2 regions of the Aerococcus sp. Group 2 genome follow, and region 1 is predicted to be linked to the other one. Evidence: riboswitches for the same ligand, from Rfam matches in the RefSeq annotation. Region 1 holds a riboswitch; the other holds the start of a gene.

Evidence for each region. Region 1 has a riboswitch for FMN ahead of JFU01_RS07600 (ECF transporter S component). Riboswitches for the same ligand answer to the same signal wherever they lie in the genome.
Region 2: another riboswitch for FMN. It lies ahead of JFU01_RS07975 (energy-coupling factor ABC transporter ATP-binding protein); the one in region 1 lies ahead of JFU01_RS07600 (ECF transporter S component).

Annotation. Positions count from the first base shown of each region.
Region 1 is NZ_CAJHPA010000005.1:124,332-130,792, forward strand. It holds gene JFU01_RS07575 (NAD-dependent protein deacylase) at 1-145, shown strand, start outside; gene JFU01_RS07580 (reductase) at 314-679, shown strand; gene JFU01_RS07585 (segregation and condensation protein A) at 676-1,446, shown strand; gene scpB (SMC-Scp complex subunit ScpB) at 1,443-2,003, shown strand; gene JFU01_RS07595 (pseudouridine synthase) at 2,003-2,725, shown strand; FMN riboswitch at 2,781-2,899, shown strand; gene JFU01_RS07600 (ECF transporter S component) at 3,008-3,598, shown strand; gene JFU01_RS07605 (helix-turn-helix domain-containing protein) at 3,748-5,280, opposite strand; gene JFU01_RS07610 (helix-turn-helix domain-containing protein) at 5,714-6,461, shown strand, end outside.
Region 2 is NZ_CAJHPA010000006.1:57,308-63,768, reverse strand. It holds gene JFU01_RS07980 (acyltransferase family protein) at 1-1,388, shown strand, start outside; FMN riboswitch at 1,440-1,565, shown strand; gene JFU01_RS07975 (energy-coupling factor ABC transporter ATP-binding protein) at 1,631-2,470, shown strand; gene JFU01_RS07970 (energy-coupling factor ABC transporter ATP-binding protein) at 2,446-3,324, shown strand; gene JFU01_RS07965 (energy-coupling factor transporter transmembrane component T family protein) at 3,314-4,108, shown strand; gene truA (tRNA pseudouridine(38-40) synthase TruA) at 4,211-5,005, shown strand; gene JFU01_RS07955 (hypothetical protein) at 5,105-5,296, shown strand; gene JFU01_RS07950 (serine hydrolase) at 5,380-6,339, shown strand; gene JFU01_RS07945 (hypothetical protein) at 6,396-6,461, shown strand, end outside.

The DNA.
Region 1 (6,461 bases):
AGTCTATCCTGCCGCTGGTTTAATTGATTATTTTAATGGCTCTTATTTAGCAGTCATTAATAAAACAAAGATTCAAGTAGATAGAAAAGATACGCTGGTCTTTGAGGATTCCTTAACTAATGTCTTTAAGGCCTTAGATATTTAGGAATGTGATTTCAAAAAGTTTTCTATTTTTATGGTATTGGATATTTGCTTAGAAAAGTGAGTATTTTCTTTTTGGGGCGTTTGTGATAGTCTATGAACCATAGAATCTTTAAGAGAGGTTAGGTGAGTTATGCTAATTTCATACATTTCAAATTATGAGAAAGTAGTTATGGGTTTGTTATCTTATCTAGATGCCTATAAGTCTATGGATGACTTGATGGCAGAAATGAAGCGTATAAAAACAGGTAAACGTCAACTCTATTTATGGCGTGATGAAGAAACCGATAATATTGTCGGTATTATTGGTTTTGACCAAGATGAGGAAAAAGAATTAGTATTAGTACGTTATAGCTCAGTTAATCCTTCTTTCGACCAAAATGAGATTACCTATGCCATGCTGACTGCTTTAACCCAGGAATTTCCTATGTATACCATTAGCGGCTCACTAGCTATGTCTGATATCTTAAAAGGATGGGCCTTACATGAGCAACGTACCATGCCACATATTATTCATCACGATGGGGAAGGTTTATGAATAAAACTAAGCAAGAAAACACTGAAACTTCTAATGATGAATTACACATCGATCTAGCGGCTTTTGAGGGGCCGCTAGATTTGCTTTTGCACTTAATTAAGCAGATGGAAGTTGATATTTTTGATATTCCCATTGTTGATATCACCAACCAATATCTAGAAACAATTCACCGCCATCAAAAAAGGGACTTGGAACTAGCCAGTGACTACTTGATTATGGCGGCCAGTTTAATTGAAATTAAGACTAAATTACTCTTACCCAAAAAAGCTATGGAAAAAGAAGAGGAAGACGATCCACGAGCCGATTTAGTCCAACAATTACTAACCTATAAGCAATATAAAGCTGTCTCAGCCATCTTAGAAGAAAAACAAGCTGACCGGTCTTTGAGTTACTCTAAAGAGGCCAGTGACCTCTCGGATTTACAAGCCGTTGTGCCTTTACCTGAAAACGAAGTAAGCAGTGAAGACCTCTTATCGGCCTTTAAAAAAATGTTTTTACGCTTGAAGCAGGAACAACCACTTGAAAGAACTGTAAAAGGGGAAACTTTTACAATTGATGAGGCGATTATGAGTATCGAAGAAGCCTTGGACCAAGAGTCAGACCACTTGTCCTTTTTTTCTTTGCTGAGTTCGAATCAGCCTAACAGAGAGAAAGTGGTGACTTATTTTTTGGCTCTGTTACAATTAGTTAAACAAGGAAAATTACTTATCCAGCAAGATCAGATTGCTGCAGATATAAGCATACAAAAGAAGGATGATGGGGATTGACCATTGAGGGTGCTTGCGAAAGTTTATTATTCGTTGCTGGTGAGGAAGGTCTTAGCCTAGAGGAACTAGCTAATCTTTTAGATCTTTCTAAAGAAAAGGTCCAGTATAGTTTATGGAACTTAGACAAAAAATTAAAAACTGATAGTCAGCGGGGGCTAGAATTAGTATGTCTAGGGGGGCGCTATCAATTACTGACTCAAAAGATCTATGCTGACTTAATCCAAAAATATGCAGTCAGTCCTTTTGCTTTGAAGCTGTCCCAACAAGCCTTGGAAACCTTGGCAGTGATTGCCTACCAAGGCCCAATTACCCGATTAGAAATTGATGAAATCAGGGGAGTTCAATCGCAAGCCATGATTAAACGCCTCTTATTGCATGATTTGATTGAAGAAGCAGGGCGAAAAGAGGGTCCTGGACGTCCGATTCTTTACCAAGTAACTAATTATTTTTATCAATATTTTGGATTGAATTCAATAGCCGACCTCCCTGATATATCATCGCTTTTACCTGAAGATGAGGAAGATAAGGGCTTATTTGATGAAGAAGGAGATAAATAATGGAAAGATTACAAAAGGTCATTGCCCATGCTGGTGTGGCTTCGAGACGTGATGCCGAAAAATTAATCCTTGCTGGTCGGGTGCAGGTCAACGGCCAGGTGGTTACTGAACTCGGCACTAAGGTCACCAAGAAGGACCTCGTTGAAGTTGACCAGGTGCCTATATACAAAGAAGAACCCGTTTACTACTTATTCAATAAGCCGGATGGGGTCATTTCTTCTGTTGCTGATGATAAGGGCAGAAAAGTAGTGGTTGATTATCTTAAAGAGATCCCCCAACGTATTTATCCTATCGGGCGCTTAGATTATCATACGACTGGAGTCTTACTTTTAACCAATGATGGGGAATTTGCCAATTTATTAATGCATCCTCGTTACGAAATTGATAAGGTTTACGTGGCTAAGGTAAAGGGCTATCCTAGCCCCGATGCTCTTAAGCGCTTAGAAGAAGGTCTAGTGATAGACGGGCAAAAAACCGCTAAGGCTAAGGCGCGCATTCGGAAAAATAAGGCTGCTAAGGAAAATGCAACCGTTGAGTTGACAATTCATGAAGGACGTAATCGTCAAGTTCGTAAGATGCTTGAAGCAGTTGGCCATCCCGTAAAACGTTTGAACCGAGAACGCTATGGTTTTTTAACGACTGAAGGTCTAGGGGTGGGTGAATACCGGCCATTATTAAAAGCTGAAGTTGAGCGTTTAAAACAATATGCCTTACAAAAATAAAACGCTTGCATTTCTCCTATAATGGGGTTATAATTTATTTGTAAAATTAAATAAATGAAATCTTCGGGGCAGGGTTAGATTCCCGATCGGCGGTGATAGTCCGCGAATCAGTGAGCTGATAGAACTAGTGAAATTCTAGTACCGACTGTAAAGTCAGAATGGGAGAAGATAGTAAATACTTACTAATTAATTCTTTTCATTGAAGACTTTCGGTGAAAGGAATTTTTTATTTTCAAGAAATAACAATTAACCCTGACTGAGAAGAAGAAAGGGGAAATTGTTATGAAAACAAGTACACGTCAGTTAATTGTTACCGCAGTTATGGGGGCTATTGCCTTTATCCTTATGATGTTTTCTTTTCCGATATTGCCTGCTATACCTTTCTTAAAGGTCGATTTTTCTGATGTACCGATCCTATTCACCACCTTTTTATTTGGTCCATGGAGTGGTGCAGGGGCTGCTTTTGTACGGAACTTTTTACACTATATGCAAACAGGCGGTAATGCAGGTTACCCAATTGGAGATATGGCTTCTTTCATAGCTACTCTTTCTTATTGCTTGCCAATTTACTATATTTTACGTAATTATGATCTTCGTTTGAGCAAACAAGTTGAAAGGGCTAAGTACTATGTCAAAGTCTGCTTTGCTTTTGCAATCGGTAGCGTATTAATGACGTTTGTCCTTTCCTTGGCTAACTACTATGTCATTACTCCCTTCTATATGGCTGTGATGAATTTCGAAATTCCTAACATGCAGGAATATATTCTTTATGGCATAGTTCCCTTTAATTTACTCAAGGGTCTGATTATTTCGATAGCTAACTTTATTGTTTTATCGGCTGCCTTACCTGTGGCTAAGCGGCGTTTAGTTTAGTTCAGGGCAGTTATTATTTGCTAGGTAAATCCCTTGCCATTGAAATAAAAAAGACACCAGCTTAATGAGAAGCTAATACTTGCTTGGCTCCTTAAGCTGGTATTTTTATATGTTTCGTGTTGTGAAGATGGTAGTCTTCTTCCTGGACTTTAAGAAAATTTGAGTTGGTTAATCATTTGGTAAATCCAACCTAAATCTTCAGTCGTTAGATCATCCTTTATTGTATGAATGGTTATGCCCTTAAGATTAAATAAGGGGTAGGTGGTTAATAAAATATCAATCCTTGAATGGTCTAGGTCTTCCATAAAGTAAGTATCTGTGATGGGGGTGACCTCAATTAATGAGCCGAAAAACAGGTGGAGTTTTCCACAGATTTCTCCAGTACTGTAGAAACGACCGGTATAAACCGCGATATTTAGGCGTTTATAGTCCTTATAAAAATGATTGATCGTTAAGGGATAAAATGAATAGACATAAGAAAACATAATAGCCGTACGCTTGGCCATTAGCCCTTTACTGAAATAGGATTGAAAACTTTCTAGAATTGGCTGTAGACGGGCGTTAAAGCCGGGAAGGATGAGTTCCCATTTTTCCTTTAAATTACTGATTTCTAAAGCAGTCAATTGCATCTTAGAATAATTTTCATTTTCCTTTAAATCGAGCTTATCCTGGCAGCAATTATAGAGTAATAAAAGCAACAAATCCTTCTTATCTTGGTCTAAAGGACTTAATTGCTGGCTGGTCGTTAGTTGATCCAATTCTTTAAAGAAGTTAGCGACGGCTTGAGAATGATCATTTGAAGAACGAATTTCTTCTTGTAAGGCTTGGATAGATAAGTAGGTGGTGTGTGTTGCTAGACCGACTAAGAGTTGACGGACGGCTTCAGAATTGATGGATACCTTTAGGCGATACTCGATATCAAAGATAGTAAATTGGGCTTTTGTGGCGGTTAAGGATTCTTGTAAGCTCGATAGGTCCCTTGGTAAGTAACTGTCTTGGACCAGGTCTTTATGCTTATAACGAATTAAATTGATGGCAAGAATAATGGGGAACATGGGGTGACTACTATAAAGTCCTAGGCTAGGCATGGAGTGCCTTAAGTAGAGTGAGATTTTGTTAATGTCCTGATGACTCACCTCATTAAAAGGCCATTGGGTTAACTGGTAACCAAATTCAAAAAAATCGTAATAAAATTTCCTTACCTCACGTTCGGGTCCCTCAATAGTAAAGGGGTTCATGGTGAGACTGAGACTTGGATAATAACTGGTAAAAAATTGGTTAATGGAATCAATGATGCGATAAAGAGTAGACCGACTAACGAATAACTTTTCGCACATATAAGAAATATAGTAAATTTTTTGACTGAAAATGGTCCGTATTAAAATGAAATAAATACTATTGCTAAAAAAGTAAGGATAAAACGCATTAACCTGAGGCGGGGTAGAAGCAACTAATTTGATGTATTTATATTTCATTTCAAACTGTAGTTTGTCAGGAAAAATTAGAATGAGTTGCTTTAAGTCAGAAATTATTGTCTGTGATGAACAATTAAAATGGTTTTTTAAATCTTTGATGGCCACCATTTCTTGGTCACTGCTAATGAGGTATTTGATAATATTTAAGCGCCGCTGGTCTAATTTACTCAGTAGCTTGGCCATTGTTTGGTCTGTTGATGTATCCATTTAAATATTACTCCCTTCTGTAAGAAAAATTAAAGACGACTTGGAAAATTATCCAGTCGTCCTTTTTGTTTTTAATCTCAATCATGTTGATAGTAAATGTCTTTTTAAATAGTTGGCTTGCTTTTTAGAAAAACAGTTATGATACACATGCAGTCTTGATGCGTAAAAACAAATAGTCTTATTACATTAAAACATAAGAATTTGATTTTTAATATACAATCCTTGGGATAGCTATCCCAAAAATTAAATAAAGGCTAAATTATTGAGATCAGACTTAGTAAGAATTACAAAGTCGTATTGATCAGTAATGGTGAGTTAAATAGATAAAATTAATAGGCTTTATTTCGATTGGCCTTTCATCTGCCTCTTCTTTTTCCTTTTCCGTAGGTCTTCGCTATAATGAATGTGAAAATAGACAATGAGGGGGGAAAAGATGTTAGAACTCTTAGCTGAAGTCAAGAAAGGCACAGCAGACTTGAATCAAAATACACTTTATCAGATTCTTATTGGTAAACGCACACCCTCTAGCTTGTTCTACGCCTATAGTCACCAGCTCTTATTCTTATTTAACTTATGTCCTCAATTATCCAAGTTAAGCTGGAAAAAGTTAGGCCAGGTTGATCATGAGCCAGAGACTGATATGCAAACTTTACTGGCTGGTCTAAAATACCGGCAGGGGCTATTTCCAAAAACTAACCACCAGGCTATACAGACTAGTCTACTCTTATTCTTTCAAACTCTAGCTAATGCTAGCCATGGTGAAAAAAGCTACCAACCCCTTACACAAAGTGCTCAAATTCAATACCAGGTCAAGTGTTTCTTTGCTTGGACGCAAAAAAAGTATCGTAAAAAGGAGTTAGCGACTATACTAGGGCAGGAACTAGAAGCAATTTTAGCTGCTTGGCCTCTGGAGCAAGCCGATATGTTATTGGCACGGATCGGTTATGTTGACCTGCCAGCGCTGACTTATGAAGAATTAGCAAGTCGATATCATTTTACTTTAGACCAATGCCATTTGTACTATAGTAGTTTAATTGATCGCCTCATGATCACAGTTCTATCAGCGGATACCTACCCCCTCTTAAAAAGCTTTTTTGAAAGCTTTATTGCCCCCTATCCTCCTTGGTCAGATTCTGCTAATGTGAGCTATCGCTATATTAAACAGGGCTATTCATTAGAAA
Region 2 (6,461 bases), on a different contig from region 1:
AGCGTTTTACTTATTTTTTGATCGTCTTAGCCTTGATGTCAGTGGCCTGGATGGCTTTTCTCTTTACTCCGGGTCAAGACCCCAGTCGGGCCTACTATGGGACCGATAGCCGCTTATTTTCCTTTTTATTAGGGAGTATCGCTTTCTTGATGGGGGAAGAAATCATAGGCTTCTCAGATCGGCTGCTTAAGACGTCTTGGACGCCAGACTTAATTGCCCTAGTGACTGCTGGTATATTAGCAGTCTTGATGAAGTTCTTGACCGATTCATCCCTGTGGACCTATTATGGGGGCATGTTGGTCTTTGACCTATTGGTAGTCTTATTTGTTTTAGCTATTGTCCAAGACCAGTCCTTTATTGGTAAGGCTCTTCGCTTTAAGCCCTTGGCCTTTATCGGGCGGAAGAATTATTTCGTCTATCTGACCTACTATCCCATCTATATTGTCTTTACTGCCCATGCCAGTCAACAAAACTGGTTTACCATGCAACCCTGGTTACAGGTCTTAGCGATCTTTGTGATTGGTCTACTCCTAGACGCCCTAGTTAACCAGCGCTTAGTGACAATACCGATTTATATACGACCTAAAGGGGAGCCGCTCCGTTTAATTACTGGTTTTCGTCAAGTCCGGGCTAAGGAGACTCCCTGGTACCAAAAAGTCCTCTTTTGGGGCTTTACCCTGGTCCTAGGCTTAGCGCTCTTTGCCCTAGTGACAGCACCCAAGGGAGAAGTGGTGCTCAAGTCCGAGGCTGAAGCGCGGGAGGCCCGAGAAGCTATCGAACAAGCCAACCGGGAAAAGCATACCATTGCTAGTGATAATGACGAAGATATTGAAAAATACCGGCAGTCGCTCAGCCAAGACCAACAGGCCATCGTGAGTGACTTCTCTAATGGGGTCCTCTATCAGGCTAACGGCCTCAGTTTTACCTTCTTAGGAGACTCCTTAACCATCGATGTCTCTAAGGGGATTACGGCTCTCTTCCCACGGTCAAATATCTGTGCCAAGGTGGGACTCCAAGTCTACCAAGCTGGTGAACTGATTGATAGCTTTAGCGCTGATAATGAGATCCAGGATAAAGTGGTGGTAGATTTAGGCGCCAATGGTGGCTTTACTTCCCAACAAATCAACCAATTACTGAAACGCTTTGAAGGTAAGAAGATTTACCTGGTCAATACCCATGTCAACCGGCCTTGGCGCCAACAAGTCAACGAGGCCTTGAAGGCAACCGCTGATAGCAGGAAGGACTGTCAATTAATTGATTGGTCTGGTTACTATGATCAAAATGCCCAAGCCGATTGGCTCAGCCAAGATGGCATCCACTTCTCAAAAGCAGGGGTCAAGGCTTGGACAGACTATGTGGGACGGGCACTAATTGAAGATAATAAGTGATAAATCAGTTGAAATATAGCACTGGTTCCGTTACACTAATAAGAGATTTACAGATATCTTCGGGGCAGGGAGCGTTTCCCGACCGGCGGTAAAAGTCCGCAAGCTATCAAGGGATTGATAGGAATGAACTAGTGTAATTCTAGTACCGACAGTAAAGTCTGATAGGAGAAGAGTGAATACGATAACTATAGCCCCTCCGTTAATTAGAACGGAGGGTTTTATTTTAGAAATGGGGAGACAACTTGGAGTCGATCATCTCTGTCAAAGATGTTAGCTTTCGCTATGATAAGGAAGAAGACAAACAAACCATCAAACAGGTTTCTTTTGATATCTTTGACCAAGAATGGGTAGCCATTATCGGTCATAATGGCTCAGGAAAATCTACCATGGCCAAACTAATTGATGGGTTATTAGAAGCGGAATCCGGCCAGATTACCGTGGCGGGTTTAACACTTAATGAAGCCAATGTCTGGACGATCCGGCAAAATATCGGCCTGGTCTTTCAAAATCCTGACAACCAATTCGTTGGAGCCACGGTTGAAGACGATGTGGCCTTTGGCTTAGAGAATGCTGCGGTACCACACCATGAAATGGTCGAGCGGGTCAATTGGGCCTTAGAAGAGGTCGGCATGTCGGCTTATCGCCAATATGAACCCAGTAACTTATCAGGAGGGCAAAAACAACGGGTAGCCATTGCAGGTATTATTGCTCTCCAGCCCCGGGTGATTATTTTGGATGAAGCCACCTCCATGCTGGATCCAGAAGGGCGCGAAGAAGTGATGGAGGTTATCCGCCGCCTGAAGGAAAAGAGCCAGCTCACCGTCCTATCCATTACCCATGATTTAAGTGAAGCGGCCAGTGCCGACCGGATTTTGGTTTTTCGTCAGGGAGAAATCGTTAATGAGGGCAAACCGGCAGAAATATTTTCTTATGGGGATAAGTTGATCGATATGGGGCTGGGCGTGCCCTTTAGTGTGCAATTAAAAAATGCCCTAGCCCAAGGTGGTTTTTCATTTGAAACAGATTATTATACTGAAGAAGGGTTGGTGGACTGGTTATGCAAATTGAATTCCAAGGCGTAAGTTATGCCTATGGGGCAGGTACTCCCTTTGAAACCTTGTCTTTGCATGATGTGAATTTAACCATTCCCGACCAAAGTTTTACCGCCTTTATTGGCCATACCGGTAGTGGAAAATCAACCGCCATCAAACACCTTAATGGCCTCTTGAAGCCTACCCAAGGTACCGTTCAAATTGGGCCAGACCAGGTGACCAAGAACTCTAAAGGAGAAGTCCTACGCCGTATTCGTAGCCAAGTAGGGATTGTCTTTCAGTTTCCTGAATCGCAACTTTTTGAAGAAACCGTCCTTAAAGATGTCATGTTTGGCCCCTTAAACTACGGAGCTAGTGAGGAAGAAGCTCGTCAAAAAGCCATTGAAGCTCTGGACCTGGTTGGTTTGCCAAGTGAATTATATGACCAATCGCCCTTCGACTTATCGGGTGGACAAATGCGTCGGGTAGCCATTGCTGGGATCCTTGCCATGGAACCCCAAGTCTTAGTCTTGGACGAACCCACGGCTGGCTTGGACCCTAAAGGGCACCGGGACATGATGGCCATGTTCTACCGACTCTATAAGGAACGCCAGTTAACGGTGGTTTTAGTGACCCATCAAATGAATGATGCTGCCCAATATGCCAATCATATTGTTGTGATGAACCGAGGAACGGTGGTCCGTCAAGGGCCCACAGAAGAAATCTTTTCTGATGCTGACTGGCTCAGAGACCATAGCCTGTCACTACCTGATAGTTTAGAATTTAAGGCGGTTTTAGCTGACAAAGCAGGGATTCAACTCCAAGACAATCCGCTAACCGTTGACCAACTTGCGGATAGTATTCTTAACTATTTTGAACTAGGGGAGGTTCAAGATGAAGAATAAATTTATTATGGGACGTTATTTGAACGGGGATTCCCTGGTCCACCGAATGGATCCACGGGCCAAATTGATCATCATGTTCATCTTACTGATCTTTATCTTCTTCGCCAATAATGGCCTGACTTATGGGATCTTAGGACTCTTAGTGGTGGCCTTTGTCTGGCTTACCGGAATTTCTTTGAAAATTTTTCTCAAAGGGTTAAAGCCCATGATCCTATTGATCCTCATTACGGTGGCCTTGCAGTTATTCTTTACCCGGACAGGGGAAGTTTACTGGCAATGGGGCTTTTTAGCTATCACTGATGAAGGCTTATGGAACGCCTTATTTATCTTTTTACGTTTCGTTTACATTATTTTCATTTCTACCATTCTTACCTTAACCACTAAACCCCTGGATATTACCGATGGCTTGGAAAGTTTGATGAAGCCCTTAAAGAATATTCTTCCAGTCCACGAAATTGCCCTAATGCTGTCCATTGCATTACGCTTTGTACCAACCTTATTAGAAGAGACGGACAAGATTATGGATGCTCAATGGGCCCGTGGGGTTGACTTTAGCGAGGGCTCCTTAATGAGCCGGATCAAGGCCATTATTCCCATCTTGGTGCCCCTCTTTGTCTCGGCCTTTGACCGCGCCTACGACTTATCCATTGCTATGGAAGCGCGTGGCTACCAAGGGGGCGAAGGACGGACCAAGTATCGTTTACTCCACTGGCACCAACGCGATACCATGGCTATCGGGCTAGTGGCTTGCGTTTGCCTAGCAATATTAATCTTTAGGTCCTAATGGCCAAGGCAAGTAAAGAATGACAAGAGCGAAAAGCTGGCAGTGATGGCCGGCTTTTCCTATTTATTTGTGATTATATAAGGAGAGAGGCGTTTGATAATTATGCCACAACGCTATAAAGCGACGATTGCTTATGATGGTACTCCCTATGTGGGATTTCAAGTCCAACCCAATGGTCCCAGTATCCAGGCTGCCCTAGAAAAGGCCCTGAAATTAATGACTAAGGGACAAGAGATTCCTGTCTATGGGTCTGGCCGTACCGATTCTGGTGTCCATGCCCTGGGGCAAGTGGTTCACTTTGACTACCCTTCAGAGATCGAAACCGAGGGCCTATTACGGGCTTTGAATAGTATCTTAGATGACGCTATTTGTGTGAAGGCAGTTGAGCCAGTGGAAAAACACTTCCACGCTCGCTACCATGCCTTGAGAAAAGCTTACTTATATAAGGTGTCTCTAGCCCCCTTTGTTTCGCCTTTTGACCGCCACTATGTCCTCCACCATCCCTATCGTACTGATGTTTCTCGGATTCAAGCCGCCTTGCCGGCCTTAATAGGGGCGCATAACTTTAAGAGTTTCTGCTCCACTAAAACGGATAAAACCGTCTTTGACCGGGAGATCTACCGGGCGGAATGTCAGGTCTCTGAGGACGGTCAGGCTTTGACTTTTTATTTTGAGGGCAATGGTTTTCTCTACAATATGGTGCGGATTATTGTGGGGACTTGCTTGCAGATTGGCGATGGCCTGCGTCCGGTGGAGAATCTCAGTGACTTGTTAAGGATTCAAGACAGGAACGCCGCGGGACCCACTGCCAAGGCACATGGTCTCTACTTGCACCATGTGGACTATCCCAGTCGAGCAGAACGCATTGCTAAGTCAGAGGCGAACGGCTTCTATTAGAGAAAAAACTAGGCCTTTACTGGCATTTTTGCTATGATGATAGTACTTATTATTTGTAAAAATATTGTAAAATAACCTTTGTTATAGGAAGAGGATTCCATGCCAAGATACCGCAAGTTGTATGATGAAGAGGGCAATGAGATTATTGTTGAAGAAAAGTCAAAGGGAGAAGAGCTAGAAGAATTCGGCAACACCTTACAGGGCTGTGGGGCCAGTCTTCAAGGCTGTGGCTGCTTATTGACTTTATTCATCACCATACCGATTTTACTCATGCTGGCGGGGATATTTTAGTTAGCCTTGGTATAGCTTATTCCAATTGAAAGATACTGTATACTATTGATCGGTAAATAATACAAGGAATTGTGGAGGAAAAGATGGTAAAGATAACTTTCTTGCTAATAGGCTTGATCATCCTAGGCGGCTTTGCTTATTTACTGGTGCGGGCCATTCGTTTAGATAAGCTAAAGGCCACCAAACAAGTATTGGCAGTCATTACATTGCTTTTATTTGCACTTAATCTGGGCCTGGCGGTCTCAATTATCCGCCAGCAGGCTGCGGGAGAAAAGCAACAAATCGACCACATGGCTGACCAATACCTAGCCTGGCTGGATAAGGAAAGCGGGGCTAGTCAATCCAAGGCGCTAGAATCTGCCTTGCAAAACTTAGTCAGCCAGTTAACAGATGGCCAGGTTGGCATAGCGGTTTTTAACCAAGAAGGCAAGAAAATCGCCGGTATTAACGACCAAGCCGACTTTATTACCGCCTCTACCTATAAACCCCTTCTAGCCGCTGCGGCCCTTTACCTTTTAGAAGAAGGGGAAATTACTGCCAGTCAAGAAGAGCGGATTAAGCAGCTTATTATCCCTACTATCCAGTGGTCTGACAATGAGCGCGCCATTACTTTGGGGCGCGATATTGTCGATTATGATCGTTTTAACCAAATTATGCATGACTGGGGTTTTCAGACTTTTCGTGTTGAAACCTCTGGGGACTATTCCTTACATATTACTCCTGAAGATCTGGCCCGTTTTTACCAGGAACTGGAGCAGGGCAAACTATTGAATAGCGAGCATACGGCCTTCTTAATCGAGCAATTGCAGCAGTCCCAGGAGCCAATCCCCTTTGACGAGGCCCTGGCTGGTGAGGACAATTATTGGAACAAGTATGGCTTGCTCACCGGCATCTATAATGAAAGTGGGATCTATAAAGACGCTAAGGGAAAAAGTTATTACCTGGCCGTGATGACGTCCGATTGGTTAGCCAGTGACAGTGAGAAAACGGACTGGTTTAAGCAATTAGCTGAGGTCTTTAACCAGTACTTGTATGGGGAGTAAAGTTTCAAGGAGAGAGGCTATAGACAGATGGAAAATGAAGGATAAGGAGCGGAGCAATGCTGATCTTTTTAGGTTTTCTAGTGGCCCTGGGTTTAATTGGGTCGTCTTACTATTTTTACAAG